Methyloterricola oryzae: one gene and its partner. The protein of the gene in region 1 binds, or shares a complex with, the protein of each later gene. Links are inferred from orthologs where the notes say so. Each region holds a gene or a part of one and is shown on either strand. Other genes may lie near its edges.

Region 1 (3,597 bases):
ACTCCCGTGGAGAACGGCAGCACCTGCCGCGGCAATCCACCCGTCCTTTCCGCCACCAGACGGCAGGTCTCGCGCGCATCGGCCAAGCCACGGCTGCCCGTGCCGGCATTGGCATTCCCGGAATTGACCAGCAGCCAGCGGGGCTGGGTGGACAAATGTTCGCGCGCCACGGTCACCGGCGCGGCGCAGAAGGCATTGCGGGTGAACACCGCTGCACAAGTGGAGCCCGGCGCCATCTCCACCAGCAGCACGTCGTCCCGGTCGTTGCGCTTGATACCCGCACCGGCGGAGCCGAGCCGGATACCTTGAACCGACAGCGGCCCGTTGTAGTCGGGTGGCGAGGGCGAGGTCATCGTCGCGCGCCCTTCCTTAGGCCAGTTTACCGTGGCACTGCTTGTATTTCTTGCCGGAACCGCAGGGGCAGGGGTCGTTGCGGCCGACCTTCTGCGACTCGCGCACGAAGGGCCTGTGGGCCTGATCGGACGCCGCCTCATCCGGCAATTCGCTTTCGGTGTCTTCCGCCAGCACGCTGGCAGCCTCGGCGTGGTGGTACTGCATTTCCACCTGAGGGCGGTTCTGCTCCTCCATCACCTTGATCTCTTCTTCGGTGTGCACCTGCACCTTGGAAACGATGCCGATCACCTCGTGCTTCACGCTGTCCAACATGGTGGTGAACATCTCGAAGGCTTCACGCTTGTATTCCTGCTTCGGGTCCTTCTGGGCGTAGCCGCGCAGGTGGATGCCCTGGCGCAGGTGGTCCATGGCCGCCAAGTGCTCCTTCCAGGCATTGTCCAGCACCTGCAGCATCACCGACTTCTCGAAATGGCGCATCACCGGCAGGCCGATAGCCTCGGCCTTGTGGTCGTAGACCTTGTCCACCTCGTCGCAGATCATGTCCTTGAGCTTTTCCTCATGCAGGAAGTGGTCGGCCTCCAGCCATTCCTCCACCGGCACGCGCACGCCCAGATCCTTCTCCAACGCCTCCTCCAGACCCTTGACGTCCCACTGCTCCTCCATGGTCTGAGGCGGGATGTACTGCTCGAACATCTGCGCCACCACGTCGTGGCGGATGGCAGCAATGGTGTCGCCGATGTCTTCCGCCGCCATCAGGTCGTCGCGCTGGTGGTAGATCACACGGCGCTGGTCATTGGCCACGTTGTCATATTCGAGCAACTGCTTGCGGATGTCGAAGTTGCGCGCTTCCACCTTGCGCTGGGCATTTTCGATGGCCTTGGTGACCCAGGGGTGCTCGATGGCCTCGCCTTCCTTCATCCCCAAGCGCTGCATGATGGCGGCCACGCGATCGGATGCGAAAATGCGCATGAGGCTGTCCTGCAGGGACAGGTAGAAGCGCGTGGAGCCCGGATCGCCCTGGCGGCCGGAACGTCCGCGCAGCTGATTGTCGATGCGGCGGGATTCGTGGCGCTCGGAACCGATGACGTGCAGGCCGCCAGCCGCCACCACCTCCTCGTGGCGCTTCTGCCATTCGGCGCGCGCCTGCGAAATTTCCGCCGGCTCGGTGAGGTTGCGCCGGGCAATCTCCTCGTCCAGATTGCCGCCGAGCACGATGTCGGTGCCGCGACCCGCCATGTTGGTGGCGATGGTGACGGCGCGTGGACGGCCGGCCTCGGCCACGATATGGGCTTCCTGCTCGTGGTGCTTGGCGTTGAGCACTTGATGCTCGACACCCGCCTTCGTAAGGTGGGAGGACAGGTATTCGGAGTTTTCGATGGAGGTGGTGCCAACCAGAACCGGCTGGCCCCGATTTACGCAATCCTGGATGTCTTCCAGGATAGCGTCGTACTTCTCCTTGACCGTCAGGTAGACCAGGTCGCCCATGTCCTTGCGGACCATGGGCCGGTTGGTGGGAATCACCACGACCTCGAGACCGTAAATCTGCTGGAACTCGAAGGCTTCGGTGTCGGCGGTGCCGGTCATGCCGGACAGCTTGTCGTAGAGACGGAAGTAGTTCTGGAAGGTGATGGAGGCGAGGGTCTGGTTTTCGTTCTGCACCGTAACCCCTTCCTTGGCCTCGACCGCCTGGTGCAGCCCCTCCGACCAGCGCCGGCCCGGCATGGCACGGCCGGTGAATTCGTCGACGATGATGATCTGGTCGTCGCGCACGATGTAGTCCACATCCTTCTGGAACAGCACATGGGCCCGCAGGGACGCATTCACATAATGCATCAGGCGGATGTTGACCGCATCGTAGAGGCTATCGCCTGCCTTGATCAGTCCCTTTTCCTCCAGCATCTGCTCGATGAATTCATGACCCGCCTCCGTCAGATAGACCTGGCGTGCCTTCTCGTCCATGCTGTAATGTCCGGGACCGTCCTCCTTCTCCTGCTTGGAGAGGCGCGGCATGAGCTTGTCGATCTGATGATAGAGGTCGCTGCGGTCTTCGGTGGGACCGGAAATGATCAGCGGGGTGCGCGCCTCGTCGATCAGAATGGAGTCGACCTCGTCCACGATGGCGAAATGGCGTTCGCGCTGAACCCGCTGGTCCGGCGAGAACGCCATGTTGTCACGCAGATAATCGAAGCCGAATTCGTTGTTGGTGCCGTAGGTGATGTCGGCGGCGTAAGCCTGGCGACGCTCTTCGTTGTCCAGACCGCTGACGATTACGCCGGTGCTAAGGCCGAGGAACCCGTAGAGCCGACCCATCCATTCCGCGTCACGGCGGGCCAGGTAATCGTTTACCGTCACCACGTGCACGCCCTTGCCGGGCAGCGCGTTCAGGTAAGCTGCCAGGGTGGCGACCAGGGTCTTGCCCTCGCCGGTTTTCATTTCGGCGATCTTCCCGTCGTTCAGGATCATGCCGCCGATGAGCTGCACATCGAAATGGCGCATGTTCATCACGCGCTTGGAGGCCTCACGCACCGTGGCGAAGGCCTCCGGCAGCAGGGTCTCGAGCTTCTCACCCTGATCGAGGCGGTCGCGGAACTCCTGGGTCTTGGCCCTCAGGGCTTCATCCGACAGGCGTTCAATGTCCGGCTCCAGCGCATTAATCTTCCGAACGATTTTTTTCTTCTTCTTGACGATTCGGTCGTTGCGACTGCCGAACAGGGATTTGGCCAGCTTGCCTAGCATCTTGTTTTAATTCCAGATGGTCAAAATAATCTGACGATGATAACCTAAAACCAAAGCGCTTGGATAATGCTCGTCTGCTTCGCGGTGTCGTTGACGCACCCCCTTGCCTCGTGGATCGATCTGCTTTGCCCAGCTTTCGTCTCCTTCCCCGCGACCTTGTGAGCGCGCCTCTGGCGCCCGTCCTGGAGCGCTTGCGCCTGCACGCGCTGGTGTTACGCGAGGTAAAGGATTCTCTACCGCCGCACTTGGCGGAACATTGCCGGGACTGCGTGGTGGCCGCGAACCAGCGCTTGGTCGTCTACGCGGACAGTCCGACCTGGTCTTTTCAGTTGCGCTTTCACGCCCCTGCGACTCTGGAACGGATGGCCACCGCGGGCAGGACATTCAGGGCACTGGAGTTCCGCGCCCTGGCCAAGGCGGCGAGTGTCACACAGCGTGATGGGGGACCCAGGGTTTCTCTGGCTACGGCGGAGTTGGTGAAGACGAGCGGAAGCGGGATGGAATCGC
Region 2 (3,226 bases), on another replicon or contig:
GCTTGCACTTTTCCGTAATGGACTTGCCGCGTGCCTTGAGGAAAAGATCTGTGCCTTCCCGTCGGCTCAGTTTACACGTGGGACCTAAATACCTTGCCATCTATCAATACTCCAGACTCAGACGCGACGCTTTTTCGGCGGACGGCACCCGTTGTGCGGGATGGGTGTGCCGTCAATGATGTTGGTGATCTTGAAACCGAGGTTGTTCAAGGAGCGCACCGCGGATTCCCGACCCGGGCCGGGACCTTTGATGCGAACATCCAGGTTCTTGATCCCGTACTCCTTGGCTACACTGCCCGCCTTCTCGGCGGCAACCTGTGCAGCGAACGGGGTGCTCTTGCGCGAACCACGGAATCCGGAGGCGCCGGCGGTGGCCCAGGCCAAGGTGTTACCCTTGCGGTCGGTGATCGTGATGATGGTGTTGTTGAACGAAGCACTGATATGAGCGATACCGTCGGAGATATCCCTCTTGATGCGCTTAGCGGAGCGACTGGCTTGGGCCATTATCCTGCAACCTCAAAACTTATTTACGAATGGGACGGCGCGGCCCCTTGCGGGTACGAGCGTTGGTGCGGGTACGCTGGCCGCGAACCGGCAAGCCCCTGCGATGACGCAATCCCCTGTAGCAGCCGAGATCCATCAAACGCTTGATATTCATGGCAACCTCTCTTCTGAGATCGCCTTCCACGACGAACTTGCCGACTTCCTCGCGAATGCGCTCGATCTGATCGTCGGTAAGTTCCTTCACTTTCTTGGAAGGCTCAACCCCGACCCTGTCACAGATCTTCGCCGCCCGCGTACGGCCAATACCGTAAATCGCAGTAAGCGAAATCACAACGTGCTTATGATCGGGAATGTTAATCCCGGAAATGCGTGCCATCTAAACTATCTCCAGACCTGACCGGCGGGTTATCGCCGAATTTCGAATGTTAACATCTTTAACTATTGAGAGGCAAACTCTAGCCCTGACGCTGCTTGTGACGAGCGTCTTTGCAGATGATCCGGACGGTGCCTTTTCTCTTGAGAACCTTGCAGTTTCTGCAGATCTTCTTTACGGATGCGCGAACTTTCATGACGATATCTCTTAACGTGCTTGAACTAAATCCTGCTTACTTGCCGAACTTGATATTCGACTTCTTCATCAGCCCTTCGTACTGGTGCGAGATGATGTAGGTCTGGACCTGCGACATGAAATCCATCACCACCACGACGATAATCAGCAAGGAGGTACCGCCGAAGTAGAACGGCACATTCCAGTATACGATCAGAAACTCCGGCAACAGGCAGACCAAGGTAATGTAAATGGAGCCTGCCATGGTCAACCGGGTCATTACCCCATCGATATAGCTGGCGGTCTGCTGCCCTGGCCTAACCCCAGGAATGAAGGCTCCGGACTTCTTCAGGTTCTCCGCCGTTTCATTCGAATTGAAAACCAGAGCGGCGTAGAAGAAGCAGAAGAACACGATCGCTGCCGCATAGCAGAGAACATACAGAGGCTGACCGGGAGACAGCGTCGTGGCTATGTCCTGCAACCAGCCCAGGCTTTCCGAATTGCCAAACCAGCCGGCAATCGTGGCCGGAAAGAGGATGATGCTGGACGCAAAGATCGGCGGGATCACGCCCGACATATTCAGCTTCAACGGCAGGAAGCTCTTGTGAGCGGCGTACATGCGCCGGCCCTCTTGGCGCTTCGCATAATTGATGGTGATGCGGCGCTGCCCACGCTCGACAAAGACGACCACCGCCGTCACGCCAATAGCGATGGCGAACAGGGCAATGATGCTGAACGTGCCCATCTCACCGGTACGAGCCAGCTCCAAGGTCCCACCAATGGCGGTCGGCAGGCCTGCGACGATACCTGAGAAGATGATGATGGAAATGCCATTGCCGATTCCGCGCTCGGTGACCTGTTCACCCAGCCACATCAGGAAGATCGTGCCGGCCACCAACGAGATCGCAGTCACAAAGACGAAGTGGAAACCGGGGTTGGTCACCACCGGGATTCCCGAGGCCGTCTGGTTCTGCAGGGCCATGGATACACCGACCGCCTGAAAGCTCGCCAACACGACGGTAGCGTAGCGGGTGTACTGGTTGATCTTCTTGCGCCCCGACTCGCCTTCCTTCTTGATCTGTTCCAGGGTCGGAATGACCACTGCCATCAACTGCAGGATGATGGACGCGGAAATATACGGCATGATTCCTAGGGCAAAGATACTCAGGCGCTTCAGCGCGCCACCCGAGAACATGTTCACCATGTCCAGGATGCCGCCGCCCTGCTGCTGGAACATGCTGGCCAGGGCCTTGGGGTCCACACCCGGAATGGGAATGTGTGCACCGACACGGTATACGAACAAAGCCCCAAGGACGAAAAGGAGCCGCTGCCGCAGCTCCGTCAATCGTCCGAATCTGTCAGAGAGCGCCGACGTCGTAGTGTTCACTTAAGCCTCGACTTTGCCGCCGTTCTTTTCGATGACTGCACGCGCACCCTTGGTGGCCAGAATCCCTTTCAACGTAACAGCCCGCGTCAACTCGCCAGAGTCGATCACCTTAACCTTCTTGACCTGCGCAGCGACGAGATTGGCTGCCTTCAGCACCGCCAAGTCCACCACCTCGGAAGACAGCTTCTCAATTTCCGATAGGCGCACTTCGCTTACAAAAGCCTTCTTACGTGAGCGAAAACCCACCTTGGGCAGTCGGCGCTGCAGCGGCATCTGGCCGCCTTCGAATCCGACCTTGTGAAAGCCGCCAGCGCGGGCATGCTGGCCCTTGTGGCCACGACCGCAGGTCTTGCCCAGGGTCGAGCCAATGCCGCGTCCGACGCGCTTACGTTTCTTCTTGCTACCTTCGCCAGGTGCTATGGTGTTGAGAAACATATTCAAACTTCCTCAATCTTCAACAGATACGAGACTTTGGCAATCATCCCGCGGATCGACGGCGTATCAGCCACCGTCACCGTATGGTGCATGCGGCGGATGCCAAGACCAGCCAGACACTGGCGGTGCGATTCCAGACGCCCGAACTTGCTTTTGATCTGGGTAACTTTCAGTCGCTTTTCGCTCATTTGCCCTGCCCCGTCAATTCGCCGGCGCTCTTGCCGCGCTTGGCCGCGATGAACTTGGGATCGCGGATTTCGGTGAGACCCTTGATCGTTGCGCGCACCACGTTGATTGGATTGTTGGTGCCGATGCACTTGGCCAGCACGTTATGCACGCCGACCACCTCGAAT

Evidence for each region.
Region 2: the proteins of secA (region 1) and secY are in contact, whole or in part, in a crystal structure (PDB 3DIN), measured with the Thermotoga maritima proteins. The link is inferred for Methyloterricola oryzae from one-to-one orthologs. Residues at the interface, in WP_004082002.1 of Thermotoga maritima: Glu261, Ala262, Arg263, Lys300, Ala301, Arg302, Thr303, Ile304, Ile305, Leu323, Tyr324, Asp325, Pro326, Val329, Ser330, Tyr333, Ile336, Lys340, Phe345, Val349, Glu363, Phe364, Tyr374, Ser375, Gly376, Gly377, Glu393, Ile395, Thr482, Ser483; in WP_004081795.1 of Thermotoga maritima: Glu108, Gly109, Glu110, Glu111, Ala236, Glu237, Arg238, Arg239, Ile240, Thr241, Ile242, Gln243, Tyr244, Ala245, Arg246, Arg247, Val248, Thr249, Gly250, Arg251, Arg252, Val253, Tyr254, Gly256, Ala257, Ser258, Thr259, Tyr260, Leu261, Pro262.

Annotation. Positions count from the first base shown.
Region 1 is NZ_JYNS01000006.1:210,127-213,723, forward strand. What follows is about bases 170-3,450. They hold secA (preprotein translocase subunit SecA), read right to left. Parts: upstream 3,091-3,450; coding sequence 370-3,090; downstream 170-369. Other genes in these bases: argJ (bifunctional glutamate N-acetyltransferase/amino-acid acetyltransferase ArgJ), read right to left, coding at 170-353; EK23_RS21720 (DciA family protein), read left to right, coding at 3,249-3,450. Outside these bases: more of argJ, read right to left, coding at 1-169; more of EK23_RS21720, read left to right, coding at 3,451-3,597. UniProt on the Escherichia coli protein: Required for protein export, interacts with the SecYEG preprotein conducting channel.
Region 2 is NZ_JYNS01000010.1:83,845-87,070, forward strand. What follows is about bases 275-3,184. They hold secY (preprotein translocase subunit SecY), read right to left. Parts: upstream 2,439-3,184; coding sequence 1,110-2,438; downstream 275-1,109. Other genes in these bases: rpsK (30S ribosomal protein S11), read right to left, coding at 275-504; rpsM (30S ribosomal protein S13), read right to left, coding at 524-880; rpmJ (50S ribosomal protein L36), read right to left, coding at 960-1,073; rplO (50S ribosomal protein L15), read right to left, coding at 2,439-2,873; rpmD (50S ribosomal protein L30), read right to left, coding at 2,876-3,061. Outside these bases: rpsD (30S ribosomal protein S4), read right to left, coding at 1-100; more of rpsK, read right to left, coding at 118-274; more of rpsE, read right to left, coding at 3,185-3,226. UniProt on the Escherichia coli protein: The central subunit of the protein translocation channel SecYEG. Consists of two halves formed by TMs 1-5 and 6-10.